Regions from separate parts of the Janthinobacterium sp. GMG1 genome, predicted to be linked through region 1. Evidence: predicted binding sites of a transcription regulator. Region 1 holds the regulator's gene; each other region holds the start of a gene.
The links. The regulator FNR, encoded in region 1, switches genes on or off when oxygen is low (the NO sensors DNR and NnrR bind a similar motif). The targets are predictions, from matches to a motif close to TTGATNNNNATCAA.
Positions count from the first base shown of each region.

Region 2: a site for FNR is predicted at 1,401-1,414, ahead of SJI03_RS24465 (FliM/FliN family flagellar motor switch protein). Genes of this name have one in related genera too.
Region 3: a site for FNR is predicted at 1,961-1,974, ahead of SJI03_RS17205 (universal stress protein). Genes of this name have one in related genera too.
Region 4: a site for FNR is predicted at 2,600-2,613, ahead of ubiU (ubiquinone anaerobic biosynthesis protein UbiU). Genes of this name have one in related genera too.

Region 1 is NZ_JAXQNT010000013.1:62,765-67,400, forward strand. It holds gene ccoG (cytochrome c oxidase accessory protein CcoG) at 1-1,157, shown strand, start outside; gene SJI03_RS25415 (FixH family protein) at 1,260-1,784, shown strand; gene fnr (fumarate/nitrate reduction transcriptional regulator Fnr) at 1,788-2,546, opposite strand; gene SJI03_RS25425 (response regulator) at 2,796-4,636, shown strand, end outside.
Region 2 is NZ_JAXQNT010000011.1:188,050-192,685, reverse strand. It holds gene SJI03_RS24470 (FliM/FliN family flagellar motor switch protein) at 1-354, opposite strand, end outside; gene SJI03_RS24465 (FliM/FliN family flagellar motor switch protein) at 356-1,234, opposite strand; gene SJI03_RS24460 (flagellar hook-basal body complex protein FliE) at 1,787-2,125, shown strand; gene fliF (flagellar basal-body MS-ring/collar protein FliF) at 2,186-3,916, shown strand; gene SJI03_RS24450 (flagellar motor switch protein FliG) at 3,894-4,636, shown strand, end outside.
Region 3 is NZ_JAXQNT010000006.1:122,626-127,261, reverse strand. It holds gene SJI03_RS17220 (VOC family protein) at 69-488, shown strand; gene SJI03_RS17215 (TraR/DksA family transcriptional regulator) at 597-968, shown strand; gene phbB (acetoacetyl-CoA reductase) at 1,143-1,889, opposite strand; gene SJI03_RS17205 (universal stress protein) at 2,066-2,932, shown strand; gene SJI03_RS17200 (hypothetical protein) at 2,952-3,308, opposite strand; gene SJI03_RS17195 (glycine zipper domain-containing protein) at 3,483-4,049, opposite strand; gene SJI03_RS17190 (amino acid ABC transporter ATP-binding protein) at 4,164-4,636, opposite strand, start outside.
Region 4 is NZ_JAXQNT010000009.1:134,674-139,309, forward strand. It holds gene ubiT (ubiquinone anaerobic biosynthesis accessory factor UbiT) at 1-457, opposite strand, end outside; gene ubiV (ubiquinone anaerobic biosynthesis protein UbiV) at 478-1,374, opposite strand; gene ubiU (ubiquinone anaerobic biosynthesis protein UbiU) at 1,499-2,536, opposite strand; gene SJI03_RS22185 (hypothetical protein) at 2,699-3,115, shown strand; gene SJI03_RS22190 (ribonucleoside triphosphate reductase) at 3,234-4,636, shown strand, end outside.

The DNA.
Region 1 (4,636 bases):
ATCTGGCGGCCCTGCTGATCATCTGTGCGTATTTGTTGTTCCTCGTCACGGCCATTGCCGGGCGGGTGTGGTGCGGGTTCTCTTGCCCGCAAACGGTATACACGGAAATTTTCCTGTGGGTCGAACGCCACATCGAGGGCACGCGCAGCGCGCGCATGGCCCTCGACAAGCAGGGCCCCTCCGTGCGCAAGGCGTTCAAGAAGACGGCCAAGCACCTGGCATGGGGCGCCATCGCCCTGTGGACGGGCTTTACCTTTGTCGGCTACTTCACGCCGATCAAGGAACTGGCGCAGTCGGTGACCACCCTGAACTTCGGTCCCTGGGAATGGTTCTGGGTCTTGTTCTACAGCCTGGCAACCTACGGCAACGCGGGCTGGCTGCGCGAGCAGGTGTGCAAATACATGTGCCCCTACGCGCGCTTTCAGAGCGCCATGTTCGACCAGGACACCCTGATCATCACCTATGATGCCAAGCGCGGCGAACCACGCGGCGCCATGAGCAAGAAGGCCGGCAACAACGACAAGCTGGGCGATTGCATCGACTGTACCCTGTGCGTGCAGGTGTGTCCGACCGGTATCGATATCCGCAACGGCCTGCAGTATGAATGCATCGGTTGCGCCGCTTGCGTCGATGCCTGCAACAGCGTGATGGACAAGGTTGACCGGCCACGGGGACTGGTACGCTACAGTACCGACCATGCGATGGAAAACAACTTCAATTCGAAGCAGATACGCCAGCGCGCCATGCGCCCGCGCGTCCTGATCTACACTTCCATCCTGGCCCTGATCATCATCGCCGTATGTACGTCGCTGGCCCTGCGCACGCCCCTGAAAATGGACGTGATCCGCGACCGCGGTTCGATGGGACGCGAAGTGGAAGACGGCATGATTGAAAACGTCTACCGTCTGCAGATCATGAACACGTCGGAGCAAACCCAGCATTTCAAGATCAGCGCTTCCGGCCTGCCGGGCCTGACCTTGCTGACGCGCGAAGAAGTGACCTTGCAGCCGACGGAAACGCTGGGTTGGCCGATCCGCCTGCGCGTGCCGCACGGCGTGGGAGAGAAGGGTTCGAACAAGATTGCGATCGAATTGCACTCGCTGGACAACCCGTCGCTGCATGTGCGTGAAAGCGCGGTATTCATCGTGCCACGTTAACAAGGAAAGGCGGAAGGGGACCGGGTGCCCTCGCCGCCGCCACGAAGTTGCAGGAAGGCCGGTCCCCATGCGGGGACTGGCTGATTAAACAGGAGAAATATCATGTCCGACAGTCTGAAACTGCAAGCCCCCGTTGCACCGTGGTACAAGCATCGCTGGCCATGGCTGCTGATGATCGGCCCCGGCCTGTCCGTGGTCGTCGGCAGCTTCATGGGCTATATCGCGTTTACGCAGCCCGATGCGCTGGTGGTGGGCGATTATTACAAGCAGGGCAAGGCGATCAACCAGGATTTGAAGCGCGACACGATCGCCAGCGACCTGGCCATGGATACGAGCCTGTCGTATGACGTGGCGCAAGCACGCCTGACCGGTTCCGTGCACAGCTTCGGCAAGGCTTACCAGGGTCCGCTGCAGCTGCACCTGGCGCATGCGACCCTGCCGGAAAAGGATATCAAGGTGCTGGTGCAGCCCGATGCGGCCGGCAATTTTTCCGTGGCGCTGCCGATGCTCGAGCGCAGCCGCTGGCAAGTGCTGGTGGAAAACGACAAACGCGAGTGGCGCCTGTCCGGCATCTGGACCTGGCCGCTGCAACGCAGCATCGCGCTGCATGCGGACGAAGAGCTGTAAGCCTTATTTGCAGATGTCGGTTCCGGCCGTAATGGCCTTCAGCTTGGCCGGCTGCAATATCTCGATCTCGCGGTTCGACACGCGCAGCCAGCCTTCCTTCTTGAATTTGGATAGCAGGCGGCTGACGCTCTCGATGGTCAGGCCCAGGTAGTTGCCGATTTCCTCGCGCGACATGCGCAGCTGGAAATTGCTGCCCGAATAGCCGCGCGCTTCATAGCGCGACGCCAGGTTGACGATGAAGGCGGCAAACCGCTGCGTCGCCTGCATATTGCCCAGCAACAGCATCACGCTTTGCTCGCGCGTGATTTCCTGGCTCATCATGCGGTGGAAATGGCGCAGCAGGGTCGGCATATTGCCCAGCAATTGTTCCAGGCTGGAAAACGGGATTTCACACACTTCGCTGTCTTCCAGCGCCACTGCATTACAGTGGTGGCGGTCGGCGCTGATGGCATCCATGCCCAGCAGTTCGCCCGCCATCTGGAAACCCGTCACCTGCTCTTCGCCACCGGGATTGATCTGGTACGTCTTGAAGTGCCCCAGGCGGATCGCATACAGGTTCTGGAACGAGTCACCGATGCGGAACAGCGAGGCGCCGCGCACGATCTTGCGGCGGCGGCCGATGATCTGGTCCAGCCTGTCCATGTCGCCCACATCGAGGCCCATCGGCAGGCACAATTGATGCATGCTGCAGGTCGAGCATCGCGCACGCAACGCCTCCACGTTCACGGTGGGCAAGGTGGGAGTGAGTAGCGCTTCAGTCATGTCGGTACCTTTTAGAAAATGCAACAACAAGTTTACTGCATACAGCTGCATACAGGGTTGCCGTATACCAATTTCACCGTAATTTCGGCGAATAAACGACGTCCAGCCTTTAATTATATGGCAACATCGTCAAAAGCCCGTACGGGGCGGGCAATTTGCGCGGTGGCGCTTGCCAAGCTGGGGTATTGATAGGAAAATTCCTGACAGCATTATCTGCCGCCTGTGCCGCCCGGTACTGAAAAGGAAATCATGAAGCCTCTCGGCATCAAAGCAAAAGTCGCGCTGGCCACCAGCCTGACCTCGATCGCCATGATCGCGCTGGTCACCATGATCCAGGTGCAGCACATGCGCGACGACTTCACCCGAGTACTGCTGAGCCAGCAATCGTCCCTGATCACCCGCACCGCTGCCGAGCTCGACGACAAGCTGGGCATGCTGCTGCAGATCGTCACCCTGACGGCCCGGCAACAGCCGCCGGAATTGATCGCCCGGCCCGCCCAATTGCGCGAATACTATTCGCGCCGCTCGATGCTGGTGCTGTTCGATGACGTGCTGGTGCTCGACGCGCAGGGCGCCATCGTGGCCGACATGCCGGAAGTGGCGGGGCGCGCCGGCATCAACGTTGCCGAGCGCGAGTATTTCCAGACCGTCCTGCGCACGCGCCAGCCCATGATCACCGAACCGATGCTTGGTAAATCGAGCGGCATGCCCATCGTGCAGATGGTGGCGCCCGTGCTGGCCGCCGATGGCCGGGTGGCCGGCGTGGTGATCGGCGTGCTGCGCCTGTACAAGGACAACCTGCTGGGCCGCCTGCGCTCGGAAAAGATCGGCAAGAGCGGCTATTACTTCATCCTCACGCGCGGCGCCGTGCCGCGCTATGTGCTGCACCCCGATACGAGCCGCTTGCTGCAACCGCGCAAGCCGAACGCCAACCTGACGACGACCCAGTTGCTGAAGGAAGATGGCGAAGGCAGCATGGTCAGCACCAACAGCCGCGGCATCACGGCCGTCAACAGCTTCAAGCGCCTGAAATCCGTGAACTGGCTGCTGGCCGCCTCGCTGCCCGTCGAGGATGCCTTTGAACCGTTCGATGGCGTGCTGTACCGGCTGGTGCTGTGGAGCATCCTCGCTTCGCTGCTGGCCGCTGCCGTTCTGGGCTGGGTCACCGTGCGCCTGCTGTCGCCGCTGGTGCGCCTGCGCGACACCTTGCTGGCCCTGCGCACCAGCGGCAGCCGCTTCACCCCCGTGCCGGTACAGCAGCGCGACGAGATCGGCGAACTGACGGAAGCGTTCAACGGCCTGATGAGCGAACGCGACCGCCTGCAGCAGGAACTCGAAGCGCGCGCGGCGGAGCTGGAACAGGAACGCGACCGCGCCGAAGCGGCCAACCGCGCGAAGAGCGATTTCGTGGCCAACATGAGCCATGAAATCCGCACGCCCCTCAATGCCGTGCTGGGCATGGTGTATTTGCTGGGCAATACCAGGCTCGATACGGAACAACGCAAGTATCTGACCATGGTGCGCGTGGCGGGCCAGTCGCTGCTGGGCATCCTCAACGACGTGCTCGACTATTCGAAGATCGAGGCGCGCCGCATGGAATTGTCGCCTGTCGAATTCGACCTCGACGAAGTCATGAATACCCTGGCCACGACGATGACGATGAATGCGGGCGAAAAGGAACTGGAACTGGCCATCGCCGTCGAACCCGACGTACCGCGGCGCCTCGTCGGCGACGCCCAGCGCCTGCAGCAAATCCTCGTCAACCTGGCCGGCAACGCCATCAAGTTCACGGAGAGCGGCGAAGTGGTGGTGGCCGTCAGCCTGGCCGAGAGCGAGAGCGGCCGCGCCTGGCTGCGCTTCGAAGTGCGCGACACGGGCATCGGCATGACGGAACTGCAGCAACAACAGCTGTTTTCCGCGTTTTCCCAGGGCGACCAGAGCATCACGCGGCGCTTCGGCGGCACGGGCCTGGGCCTGGCCATCAGCAAGCAGCTGATCCACATGATGGGCGGCGACATCGCCGTCGCCAGCAGCGAAGGCAAGGGCAGCCGCTTCTGGTTCAGCGTGCCCTTCGAGATGCTGGCGCAACC
Region 2 (4,636 bases), on a different contig from region 1:
CAGGTCGAGATTGAGGCCGTCGAGGTCGATGACTTTCAGGCCATAGTTCTCGCCGGCCACCACCACTTCGGCGCGGCCGATCGGCGTGCCGTTGACCTTGATCACCAGCGGTTCGCCGGCCAGCATGTCGAGTTCGATCACGCTTTCCGGGCCGATGGCCATCAATTCCTCCAGCGAAATGCGGGCCGAGCCCACTTCCAGGGTCAGAGTGACGGGAATCTTGCGCATCATCTGCGGAATGTCGCGTCGCGCGCGGCCGCTGGCCACGTCGGACACATCGCCCTGGTCGATGATCATGTCATCGCCCAGGTCTTCCAGCAAGGTTTCGCTCTGGTTGGTATCGGTCATATTCATATTATTCGACATCTTCAAAGGAGGTTAAACAGAGCTTGCCCTTGTGTTCGGAAACAGCAGCTGTAAAGAGACGGGAGTCGTCGAGCATGACGTCGGTACGGCTGAGGCTGACGGGAATCACGTCACCCACGCGCAGGTCGAACAAGGCGCCCAGTTGCACCTGTTTGCTGACGAGCCGGCCTTCCAGCGTCACTTGCAGGCGCGACGCGAGCGGACGCACGCTGCCACGCAGGGCTTTCTTCGCTTGCGCGCGCTCGGGCAGCAAGCCGCGCAGCACGTCGGCCATCAGGCGCTTGTCCAGCGAGAACCAGAACTGGCCGCTCTGCCCCGCCTCGACGTCGCTGAGCGCCACGGTGACGATCCAGCTGCCGCGCACCGGATGCACGCCCGACTGCACGGCGACCTCGGCACTGGTGTCGATGTCGCTGCTTTTGCCCAGGGTTTGCAGGTTCTTGTGGACGCGGGCGAACAAACTGCTCACCAACTGTTGTCCAAGCACCACAGCGAGGCGCTCCTCCGTGGCTGTCACGCGCACCTGTGCCGGATCGGGCAACGCCCCCTTGGCACCGGCACTACCATAGCGATAGTTCAGCACGCTCAAGAGTATCTGCCGTTCGAGGGCAAAGCCCGTCTGGCTGGCCGGCGTGGAAAAACTCAGCCAGCGGTTCACGCTGTCCTCGTTCTCCACGCGCGACAAGGTCACGGCGTCGATCTGGAAATTACCCCAGTAGCGACGGCTCATCGGCTGGCGCAGGGCCATGGCCAGGTCGTCGCGTAGCTGGGCGCCGAATACATGCAGCAAATGGACAGGACGTCCAAGCAGACAGGAATCGAGGACTTGATGGCGCACAGTTTGATCTGTCTTGGTAAGGATTGTCATGTAGTGGTCATGTCGGTATTGCGGTGGCAGAACAAATTATACGGATCGCCCGAAATTAAATACAGCATCATCTTGACCTAGGGTAACGGTCCGCAAGCAAACGATTGCGCATCGTATCGCATGCTAGATGACTACGGTGCTGAACAATACATGAAAAAGCTAAATATTGCCATGTATCAATATTCCTTGAGGCAATCCTCTCTTTACTTTATAGTTGCCGCGAGGTAAGCTTATAGCGACAAAATATAGATTTGCAGTGCGCCATTCCGCTTACCTGATTCCGGTTTTTATGGCAGTTTCCAGTCCCGCTTATTGCCACCAGAAGAAACTTTTATCAGATAATTATTAGTTATCATGGCCATGTAAATCATGTCGGCGCAGGTCTGCCGGGTTTGTTTGAATCTGCTTGAGCGGATGGTGTGGCAACTGATAAAACTGATGGCCCCCGCAAAACGGGCCGGGCAAGATGGCATGGGATGTCATGCCTGCCGGAATGGCAACACCAGTAATTTCTGATTGATACGTCACCGCATATTGAAAGTAGAGGGCACGATGAGCAACGAACTCGCAGGTCTGATCAAGGCCGATCTGGCAGCACTGAGCAATGACGCGCGCGCCTTGGGCGCCAGCATCGCGCCCGCCGCCCAGTTCGGCGCGCCGGAACAAGCCGGCTTCTCCTTTGCGCAAAGCATGAAAGACGCCATCGGCAAGGTCAACGGCGATGACCGCATGGCTGCGCAGAAAATGAGCGACGTCGACAGTGGCAAGAGCGACGACATGGTCGGCGCCATGCTGGCCAGTCAGGAAGCGAGCCTGTCCTTCTCCATGTTGATGCAAGTGCGCAACAAGGTCATGGGCGCCGTCGACGAACTCATCAAACTGCCTCTGTAATCTTCACGTCCTGAACCACGCCCAGCCTCCCAGCGAAAGTTACCCCAAGTGATTACCCCCATGAAGTCCGCATTTGCGCGCTGGCGCCTTGGCGCCCAGCCCGCCATCCCGCCCGCCCTGCTGAAAAACCTGGTTCCCATCGTCGTGCTGGCCATCGGCATCACCGCCATGGTGACCATGTATGCCTGGCGCGACCAGGCCAACTACAAGCCGGTGTTTGGCGCGCGCGAAAAAGTGGCCGTGACGGACATGATGGCCACCCTGGACGCCGAACACATCCCCTACCGCCTGCATCCGGACAGCGGTCAGGTGCTGGTGCCCGACGCCATGCTGGGCAAGGTGCGCATGCTGCTGGCCTCGAAAGGCGTGACGGCGCAACTGCCGGCCGGCCTGGAACTGATGGACAAGAATGACCCGCTGGGCGTTTCCCAATTCGTGCAGGACGTGCGCTTCCGCCGCGGCCTGGAAGGCGAACTGGCGCAAAGCATCATGACGATGGACGCGATCGCTTCGGCGCGCGTCCATCTGTCGATTGCGAAATCGACATCGTTTGTCGCCAGCGACGGCGACAAGTCGTCCGCCTCGATCGTCGTGGCGCTGAAACCGGGCCGCACCCTGGCGCCGGAACAGATCGCCGCCGTCATCAACATGGTGGCCGGCAGCGTCGCCAGCCTGGCGCCCACGCGCGTGAGCCTGGTCGACCAGGGCGGCAACCTGCTGTCCGCGCACATCGACCTGACGGACGGCTTCGACGCCTCGGCCGCCGGCAATGAAGGCGCGAAACGTTTCCAGGATGAAATTCGCCGCAACGTCACGGGCTTGCTCGGCCCCGTCATCGGCGAAGACAACTTCAAGCTCAGCGTGACGGCCGCCGTGAACAATGACCGCGTGGACGAAACGCTGGAAAAATACGGCGAAGCCCCGAAAGTGACGAGCGAAGCGATGCGCGAAGAGCAGGAACGCAACCGCACCGTGGCCGGCATTCCCGGCAGCTTGTCGAACCGTCCGCCAGCGGCCGCCGTGCCGGCACCGGCCGATGCCGCCGGCGCCGCACCCGCCGATGGCGCACCGAAGCCATCCGACGATGGCACGGCCCGCAAGAACGCCACCACGCGCCAGTACGCCTACGACCGCAGCATCACGCAGATCAAGCGCAGCCGTGGCCGCCTGGAAAAACTCAGCGTCGCCGTGGTCCTCAACAGCGCCGCCGCACCGAATCCGAAAACGGGCTGGACCCCTGCCGAACTGGGCAATATTGAAAAAATGCTCAACAGCGGCCTCGGCATCAACGCCCAGCGCGGCGACAGCCTGAGCCTGACGGCGCTGGCCTTCCCGGCCAAGCCGCCCGTGGCGCAGTGGTGGGAAGAGCGCGACACCGTCGTCGATTTCAGCAGCTGGCTGCTGTACGCCCTGGGCGCCGTGCTCGGCTACTTCCTGATCCTGCGTCCGCTGCTGCGCCTGCTGACCACGCGCCTGGCGCCGCCAACACTGAAACAGCTCGATCCCGCCATGGCACTGGGCGGCAGCAGCGCCGCCGGCACGAATGGCGCGGCCGTTGCCGGCGCGCCAGCCCTGGGCGTGAATGGCAGCCCGCTGGCGCTCGAAGGCGAGTCCGCCGGCGGCAACATGCCGGTTGTACCGCTGCTGGAAAACTATGACTTGCCGCCACCTGGCTCGGCGGTCGACGTGATGGTCGACCACCTGAAAGTGCTGGCTGAAAAAGAACCCGAGCGTGTCGCCGAAGTCGTCAAACAATGGATGCAGAAAAATGGCCGAACTCAACAACAATAATCCCTCCGACGGCGCCGAATACGAAAGCGTCAGCCTGAATCCCGTGGAACAGGCAGCCATCGTGCTGCTGAGCATCGGCGAAGAACAGGCCGCCAACGTGCTGCGCTGCCTGTCGCGTGAAGAATTGCTGGAAGTCACGCAAGTGATGTCGCGCATGAGCGGCATCAAGGTCGAATCCGTGAAAACGGCGATGCAGACCTTCTTCGACGACTACCGCCAGCAAAGCGGCGTGCATGGCGCCTCGCGCAGCTACCTGAAGCGTTCGCTGGACATGGCGCTGGGCAGCGATATCGCGAATAGCGTGCTGAACAATATTTACGGCGACGCGATCCGCCCCAAGATGGCGCGCCTGCAGTGGGCTTCGCCGAAATGGCTGGCCGAATACATCGTCAACGAACACGTGCAGATGCAGGCCGTGTTCCTGGCCTTTCTGCCGCCCGCGCTGGCCGGCCAGATCCTCGATGCCCTGCCCGTCGAAGGCCGCGACCTGGTCTTGCTGAACCTGGCGCGCCTGGACGAGATCGACCGCGACCTGCTGGTCGAACTCGACGAACTGGTGGGCCGCTGTCTGGGCACGCTCGACACGCAAAGCACCAGCGTGGAAGGCATCCGCCAGGCGGCAGAGATTCTCAACCGCATGCCGGGCAACCGCGCCGCGCTGGTCGAACTGCTGCGCGCGCACGATCCGGACGTCGTTTCGGAAATCGAACTGAGCATGTA
Region 3 (4,636 bases), on a different contig from region 1:
AGCAAGCGCCTATACTGGGACGTCCCCGCCTGGCAATCGTGCCTGCGGGGCGACCAGAGGAGACCAACATGCGTATCGAACCGTATTTGCAATTCGATGGAAACTGCGCGCAAGCGCTGGAATACTACCGCCAGCACCTGCATGGCACCGACCTGTGCCTGATGCCGTATCGCGGCACGCCGATGCAGGAGCAAGTCAAGGAAGACTGGTATGACAAGATCATGCACGGCTCCGTGCAGCTGGGGCCGACCATGCTGATGGGCTCGGACGGCGGCTGCAGCGAAGATGGCGCCAAGGGCATGCACGGCAGCTCGATCTGCCTGACCGTCGATACGCCGGAAGAGGCGGAACGGGTGTTCGACGCGCTGGCGCGTGACGGCAACATCCAGATGCCCCTGGAGGAAACGTTCTGGGCCAAGCGTTTCGGCATGCTGAAAGACCAGTTCGGCGTCGCCTGGATGGTCAACTGCCTGAAAGAACCAGCATAGAACGGCCCCTGCCCGCCTGCGCCGCGTCAAACGCGGCGCGGGTAGTAGCGCAAGCAGAGTCGCCCATCCTGGACTACCATATAGGACAGACGCCTATCGGGGACAGCCATGAATGGATTGCCGCAAGACCAGCTGCAGCGCCTGCAGGGCGTGCTGGAGCAACGCAAGCTGGCGTTGCTGGAACAGATCGAGAACGAAGCGGCCGAAGCAGACGCGCGCGCCTCCCTGCTCAATGAAATCGAAGCCTCGCCGGCCGACAACGCCAGCGTGCGCACCTTGAACGCCCTCGTCAGCGAAGCGGCCGAGCACAACCAGGCGCAGCTGGCCATCATCAAGCATGCGCTGGCCAAGTTTGCCGATGGCAGCTACGGCCTGTGCGACAACTGCGGCGAGGCCATCGGCCTGTCGCGCCTGAACGCGCGCCCGGAAGCGCGCCTGTGCATCGATTGCCAGACGCGGCTGGAAAAAACCCAGCGCTGAGTCACTGACCGTAGCATGACGGCGGCGTAACAACAAAGGGCAAGGCATCGCTGCCCTGCCCCGTGTTTTCCAGCGTGACTGCCATTGCCTTCCGTCCTGCGCCAGCGTCTGTGCGCCGGCTGGGTGGACGGGTCTCCTCTACTGCCATTGCCTCTGTGCAAGCTACACGCTTGCTTAACTCATGTGCTGTCCGCCATTGATGGCGATGTTCGCGCCCGTGACGAATGCCGCCTCGTCGGACGCCAGGTAAGCGACCAGGGCAGCCACCTCGTCCGGCTCGCCCAGGCGGCCCAGGGGAATCTGCGGCAGGATCTTCGTTTCCAGGATATCGGCCGGCACGGCCGTCACCATCTGCGTGCGCAGGTAACCGGGCGAGACCGTGTTGACGGTGATGCCATGGCGCGCCACTTCCAGCGCCAGCGCCTTGCTGAAGCCATGCACGCCCGCCTTCGCGGCCGCATAGTTGCACTGGCCAAACGCACCCTTCTGCCCGTTGACGGACGAGATATTGATGATGCGGCCCCATTTTTTTTCCAGCATGGGTTCCAGCACCTGCTTGCTCATGTTGAACAGGCTGTCGAGATTGGTGCGCATGACCTCGGCCCAGTGCGGCAACTCCATCTTGCGCATGCTCTGGTCGCGCGTGATGCCGGCGTTGTTGACCAGCACGTCGATGCGGCCAAACTGCGCCAGCACGCTTGCCACGGCCTCGCTGCAGGCATCGAAATCGCCCACGTCGATGGCCAGGGGATGAAAATAATACTGCTGTGACTGCTGCGTGTCGAGCCAGCTTGCCACCCGTGCATTGCCCGGCGTATGCGCCGCCACGACGGCAAAGCCCGCCGCATGCAGGCGGCGGCACAGGGCCGTGCCCAGTCCGCCCATGCCACCCGTGACCAGCGCTACCTTTTGTTCTTTCATGATTGTCTCTCTCCGCTTGTTATGGTTGTTCTGCGTGGCATCAAGTGTAGGAGCAGTTTTTATCGTCAGCTTTGCGCCAGATCAAGTGCCCAGCCTGTCAAGCATGGCGCATGCGTGCGCGGCCGCCTCCCCGTCTGTGCCAGAATGGCCACTACTGCACAGCGAGAGGCCAGGCCATGACATATAAAACCGTATTGCTCCACATCGACGACGGCGCCGGGCGCAATGCCCGCATCGAAGCGGCGGCCAGCATCGCCCAGGCGTGCGGCGGCCACCTGACGGGTGTGGCGCTGACGGGCGTGTCGCGGCTGCTGTACCAGAACCAGCCCGACCTCGATGCGGATCCGAACCTGAGCTTGCATCTGAATTTCCTGCGGGAACGGGCGACGCGCGCCCTCGACGGTTTCGAGGCGCAGGTGCGCGCGGCCGGCGTCGCCTCGTTCGAACAGCGCGTGCTCGACGACGAGGCGGCGGGCGGCATCAGCCTGCTGGCCCGCTATGCGGACCTGGTCGTCATCAGTCAATACAATGCCAAGGATAAGTCGCCGTCCGTGATGCGCGACTTTCCCGCCTATGTGCTGCTGCATTCGGGCCGTCCCGTGCTGATCGTGCCGTATGCGCCGCCGCTGCCCCTGCTGGCGCCGCCGGCGGCCGCGCGCAATGTGCTCATTTCCTGGAACGCCAGCAAGGAAGCGAGCCGCGCCGTGAGCGCTGCCCTGCCCCTGCTGCAGCGGGCCGGGCAAGTCCACGTGGCCATCTTCGACGCCCAGGTGCATGCCGCCGAGCACGGCGAACATCCAGGTGCCGAGCTGACGCACTACTTGGCGCGCCACGGCGTGGAAGCGCGGCTGCATTTGCTCGATGGTGGTGGCGTGCGGCGCGGCGATATCGGCGAAGTGCTGCTGTCGCATGCGGCCGACCTGTCGGTCGACTTGCTGGTGATGGGAGCGTATGGCCATTCGCGCCTGCGCGAAACCATCCTGGGCGGCGTCACGCGCACGATTCTGCAAAGCATGACGATCCCCGTGCTGATGGCGCACTGAGCCAGTTGAAAGCGACGGGCTAGCCGCCCTGCCAGGGCTGGCTGCGGATCTTCGCCACCTGGCGCTGCGCCAGCCATTGCCACAGCTGCAGCGCGTCGCCCTGCGGCAGGGCCGACATGTGGCGCGGCGTGGCCAGGGCGATTTCACAATCGCGGTCCGACCATTCCTCGAAAGTGACTTCGCCTCCGCTAGCGACTTCGACCTGATACATCAAGCCATCGTCGTAGCCGAAGCGCAACAGGACGGCGGCCGGGCTGCCGTCCTGTGTGACGCCGCCGCGGTAAACCTCGGCCAGCGCATCGGCCAGCTGTGCCGGAGAGGGCGCGCAGATGTCGCGCCCATCGGCCCGTGTCAGAATGAACCATGCCTGTGTCATGACGCGCCCTCCTATTCATACTCGTTAGCATGCGAGGCAAGTACTACGGGCAGTCACCTTGGTCCAGTGTCACTTCGGGCGCGCGGAAACTATCCCTGTCGGCATTGTTTACCAATAATTAGCAATACTAACAAGGATCATACCTAAATTTCATGCGGTGCGGAATTTATGGATTCACGCCACCAGCACGGGAATGCTGAGCGGGTCGAAATCATGCCAGTCGCCATTCGCAATCGTGCCTTCCGCTTCCTCGATATGCTCGGCGCCCAGCCGGTGCAGCGCTTCGAGCGCCCGTTCGCGCTCGTCGAGGCCGCCCAGCGCCACGGCGATCAGCATGCCCGGATGGCGTGGCTGACGGCGGTTTTCACCATTCTTTTCGCCATTTTTCTCGGGTTCGCCCGCCTCCTTCATCTTGTTGAAACTGTAGAGCGAGCCTACGTGGGCGCCCACCAGCGCACCCACCACGGGACCCAGCGGCCCCGTCGCCAGGGTAGTGGCCGCGCCGATGCCCGCGCCCAGGGCGGCCCCGACGGCCACGCCTTCCACCACGCCCTCCGGCGTCTCTTTCGCGCCCGGCGACATGTCGCGGTCGCCGCCGAGCGCGTGCAAGTCGTGCTGGCCCGGCTGGTTGACAAAGAAGGCGCTGATGCGGCTGTCGGGAAAGCCCGCCTGGTTCAGCGCGGCGCGCGCGGCGTCGATCTGTTCCTGCAACTGAAAATGACCTGCGATGATGCGTGACATGATACGGTCCTCCTCGTCGGCTGCTGGCGCACCATGCGCCACTCCTCTAGCGTGCGCTCACCGACCGCGAAATACCGTTCGCTTACGCACACAGCCGCTCACTCATGTATTTACTCATGTGCTCACGCCAAACGGGCTGCGGATATCGGAAAGGAATTGTTGTGCGCGCGCATGTTGCGGCCGCGCAAAGAAATCCTCGGGCGTGGCCCGTTCCAGCACTTGCCCGTGATCCATGAACCAGACGCGGTCCGCCACCTCGCGCGCAAAGCCCATCTCGTGCGTCACGCACACCATCGTCATGCCGCCCTGCGCCAGGTCGCGCATCACCTGCAGCACTTCGCCCACCATTTCCGGGTCCAGCGCGCTGGTCGGTTCGTCGAACAGCATCAGCGGCGGCTGCATGGCCAGCGCGCGGGCAATGGCCACGCGCTGCTGCTGCCCGCCCGACAGGGCCGCCGGCATGGCATGCGCCTTGTGCGCCAGGCCCACCCGCTCCAGCAGGGCCAGCGCCCGCTCCTCCGCCTCGCGCCGGGACAGGCCGCGCAAGCGCTGCGGCGCCAGCGCGCAATTATCGAGTACCGATAAAT
Region 4 (4,636 bases), on a different contig from region 1:
ACGGCGGCAACTCGATGGCGTCGAGCGTATTCTTGAACAGCAGACCCAGTTCCGTGTCGCCTTCCAGGCTCAGGCGGCGGCTGAAGAACAGGGTGTCCGGATCTTCCTGGCGCCGCGCCAGCAGCATCAGATCATGCACGCTGGCGGCGATGCACAGGTCCGGCACGTCGACATAGCGCTCGGCCACGAACACCGTGCCCTGCCACTCGAAATCGAAGGCGATGCCCGCGTCCAGCAGCCGCAAGCGCAGGCTGCGCCCTTCCAGGCTACGCCGCACGTCGTCGGGCAATTGCGGCGCCAGCAGACGGTTCAAGCCTTGCACGAACAGCCAGGAGGCGGGATACGGCGGCAGCTTGGACAGCAATTCGGCCAGCGGTTCGGGCAGCCGGTACGACACGGCGGGCTTGCTCATACTCGGCTTGGCCGGGACGGGCAATCTTTCCAGTTGATCTTGCATGGTGCTTCCTTTCGAGGCGTTCAATGGGCGGCGTGCTGTTCCATGCCGGGCTGGCCGTGCCAGTAGCCGTCACAGGCGCCGGCCGGCTGGCAGGCCGCCAGCTGGGCCTGGGCGCCGATCCCGCTGACCTGGCCGCGGCGGGCGCGGTCAAAGATGGCGATCACCTGTTCCGTATGCATGGCCTGCGGGCTGATGCGCGCCACCGCCACGCCCATGTCGCGCATGGCGTCGAGTTCGCGCACCAGGTTGTAGACCAGCGCCGACTGCGTCTGCGTGCCGTTCAACACGAGGAACGGCACTTCATCGCGCGTGCGCAGCAGCAGGCCGTCCGGCTCTTCCAGGCAGCTGTAGCCACAATCGTCCTTCGGCAGATTGCGGTTGCGCGCCGTGAAGCAGCGCGCGGAAAACGCCAGCGGCATGCGGCCGTAGGCGAACACTTCCGTCTCCAGCCCTTCCGGTTTCTGGCGCTGCATCTCGGCCAGCGCCGTCTGCCCCATTTCCAACGGCATCACCCAGCGCCGCGCGCCCAGGCGCGCCAGCAATTGCAGGCTGGGGCCGTTGAACAGGTTCAAATGGGGACCGGCGACGAAGGACGCGCCCTTTTCCATGCAGTGCACGGCGCCCATGTCGTTGGCCTCGACGCCGTAGCGGCCATTGCCCGTGATGCGGCGCAGGGTCGCCAGTTCCGCGCCCGCCTCGATCAGCGCCTGCGTCGACAGCACCACTTCCTTGCCGGCGTCGGCCAGCATGTCGGCGATATCGAGCCAGTCGGCCAGGCGTACCTCATGCCGGCGCGAGCAGACGGTTTCGCCCAGGTACACGATATCGACGGCGGTGCCGGCGATCTGCTGGTAAAACTCGAAAACGGTGGCGCGCGGCCAGTAGTACAGCAAGGGGCCCAAAGAGAGTTTTAACATGTCTTTTCCATTTTTTTAGTTTACAAAACCGTAGCGAGCGGTTCGCGGCGAGGCCGAGAAGCGCAGCTGTGCTAGAGCACAGCGAGCATCGCAGGCCACGCCCCGGAACGCGCAGTAGGTTTTGCTATTTCCAAGAGCGGTGGTAGGCACCCAAGGTGTGCTGCTGACCCTCGGCCAGCTTGTCCATGGCCGCCATCCAGCCCGGCTTGACAGCGTAGCGCGCATTACCTTCGCGGCAGGCGTCGATCGCTTCGCGCCACACGCGCGTCACCTGCGCCACATAGGCGGGACTGCGCTGGCGTCCTTCGATTTTCACGGCGCGCACGCCCATGGCGATCAGCTGCGGCAGCAGCGCCAGCGTGTTCAGGCTGGCCGGTTCCTCGATGGCGTAATACTCTTCGTCATTGACTTCGAAACGCCCCTTGCACAGGGTGGGATAGCTGGCGTTTTCACCGGGCGCATAGCGGTCGATCAACACGCCGTTCAGGCGCGATTCCAGGCCCTTCGGCGTTTCCAGCCAGCGCACGGATTTCGCCGGCGAGCACACGCCGTGCGTGTTCGGCGCCTCGCCCGTCGCATACGACGACAGCGCGCAGCGCCCTTCGACCATCACGCACAGGCTGCCGAAGCCGAAAACCTCGATCTCGACTTCCGTCTTGGCGATCAATTGCTCGACCTGCGCCATCGACAGCACGCGCGGCAGCACGGCGCGGGCGATGCCGAAGTGTTCATGGTAAAAATTGATGGCTTCGTAGTTGGTGGCCGAGCCCTGCACGGACAGGTGCAGGCGCAGCTGCGGGTGGTGCTGGGCCGCATACGCCATCAGGCCAGGATCGGCCACGATCATGGCGTCGATGCCGGCTTGCGCGGCGCGGTCGATGGCGCTGCGCCACACGGCCCAGTTGTGCGGCTGCGGATAGGTGTTCAGCGCCAGCAGCACCTTGCGTCCATATTGATGGGCGTAGCGCACGCCCTCGGCGATGGCCTTCTCGTCGAAATTGAGGCCGGCGAAATTGCGCGCATTGGTGGCATCGCGAAAGCCCAGGTAGACGGTGTCGGCGCCATTGTCGACGGCCGCTTTCAAGGCAGGCAGGCTGCCGGCGGGGCAGACCAGTTCCAGCGGTCCGGCCACGCGGGTGGCGGTGGTTGAATCAAGCATCATGATATTCACAGTCCTGTATCGGCTCAGGGTGCAGACTATAGCCCCGCCCATGCCGCCCAGTCCTTGACGCAGGTGAAGGAATGCATGCATGGCTGGCGCGCGTTCAACTTGCTTGACCTGGCTGTAAAATGCCCCACTTTTCTCCCTCTTCGATTGCCCGCCATGACCCGCAAACCGCTGCTGATTTTCCTGCTCACCCTGTTCCTCACCGCGCTGCAAGTGCAGTGGGCCGGCCCGGCCGATGGCTATGACGCAGAGACCATCTCCGTCCTGTCGCCGGAAGTACTGGGCGCGTATCCGGGCGTGCTGCTGCTGTTCCTGCTGGCCGTGTTCGCGCGCCGCCAACTGCCGCTGCTGCGTCAGGCCGCCATCTGCACGGGCCTGCTGGCCGTCTACTGGCTGCTGGCGAACTACGTGACGTTCGACGCACGCGTGGCCAGCTGGAGCACCTACTCGCCGCTGGAAATCTGGGCGCACGTGCTGCCCGCCTCCGTCGCCAGCATCGCCGCCTGCGGCGTCGCGTTCTTTTGCGCGAGCTGGCTGATCCTGCGCGAAACGCGCTGGAACAAAACCGGTTGAGGTGGTTTTTTCACCTGCATCAAGGATTCGTCACGCAACTGCACGCACCCTTTGACGCCACTATATTTAGTGATTAATCTCCATAAAAACACCGCATGTTGTGTTTATTGGAGGTTTCATGACGACAAATGCAGTTTCCCCCACACGCGGCCAGGTCGATGTCGCCGCGTCCATCAATGAATACCTGGACCGGCGCGACTGGCGTGTCAACGCCAATGCCAACCAGGGCTACTCGCTGGGTGGCCTGATACTCAACGTGTCGGGCAAGGTCATCGCCAACTACTGGCTGGACCAGGTGTATCCGCCGGAAGTGGGCGCGGCGCACCGCGAAGCGGCGCTGCACATCCACGACCTCGACATGCTGGCCGGCTATTGCGCCGGCTGGTCGCTGCGCACCCTGCTGCACGAAGGCTTGAATGGCGTGCCGGGCAAGATCGAATCGGGCCCGCCGAAACACATGTCGAGCGCCATCGGCCAGATCGTCAATTTCCTCGGCACCCTGCAAAACGAGTGGGCCGGCGCGCAGGCGTTCAGCTCCTTCGACACCTACATGGCGCCCTACATCCGCAAGGACAGCCTGCGCTACGAAGACGTGCGCCAGTACATGCAGGAGCTGATCTTCAACCTCAACGTGCCATCGCGCTGGGGCACGCAAACGCCATTCACCAACCTCACGTTCGACTGGGTCTGCCCGGACGACCTGCGCGAACAGATTCCCGTCATCGCCGGCCAGGAGATGGACTTCAGCTATGGCGAGCTGCAGGCGGAGATGGACATGATCAACCGCGCCTACATCGAGATCATGATGGCGGGCGACGCCAAGGGACGCGTGTTTACCTTCCCCATCCCCACCTATAACATCACCGAGGATTTCGACTGGCATAGCGAAAACGCGGAACGCCTGTTCGAGATGACGGCCCGCTACGGCCTGCCCTACTTCCAGAACTTCATCAATTCGGAACTCAAGCCGAACATGATCCGCTCCATGTGCTGCCGCTTGCAGCTGGACTTGCGCGAACTGCTCAAAAGGGGCAATGGCCTGTTCGGTTCCGCCGAGCAGACCGGTTCCCTGGGCGTGGTGACGATCAACTGCGCGCGCCTGGGCCACTTGTGGCGCGGCGACGAGCCAGCGTTGCTGGCCGACCTGGACCGCCTGCTGGAACTGGGCAAGACCAGCCTGGAAATCAAGCGCCGCACCATCGAGGAACTGATGCAGCAAGGCCTGTTCCCGTACACGAAACGCTACCTGGGCACCCTGCGCAATCACTTTTCCACCCTGGGCGTGAACGGCATCAACGAGATGATCCGCAATTTCAGCGGCGACGCTTACGACATCACGTCCGCCGAAGGCCATGCGCTGGCGATACGTCTGCTCGACCACGTGCGCGCCCGCATGGTGGCCTTCCAGGAAGAGACGGGCCATATGTACAACCTGGAAGCGACGCCGGCCGAAGGCACGACGTACCGCTTCGCCCGCGAAGACCGCAAGCGCTATCCCGCCATCCTGCAGGCGGGAACAAG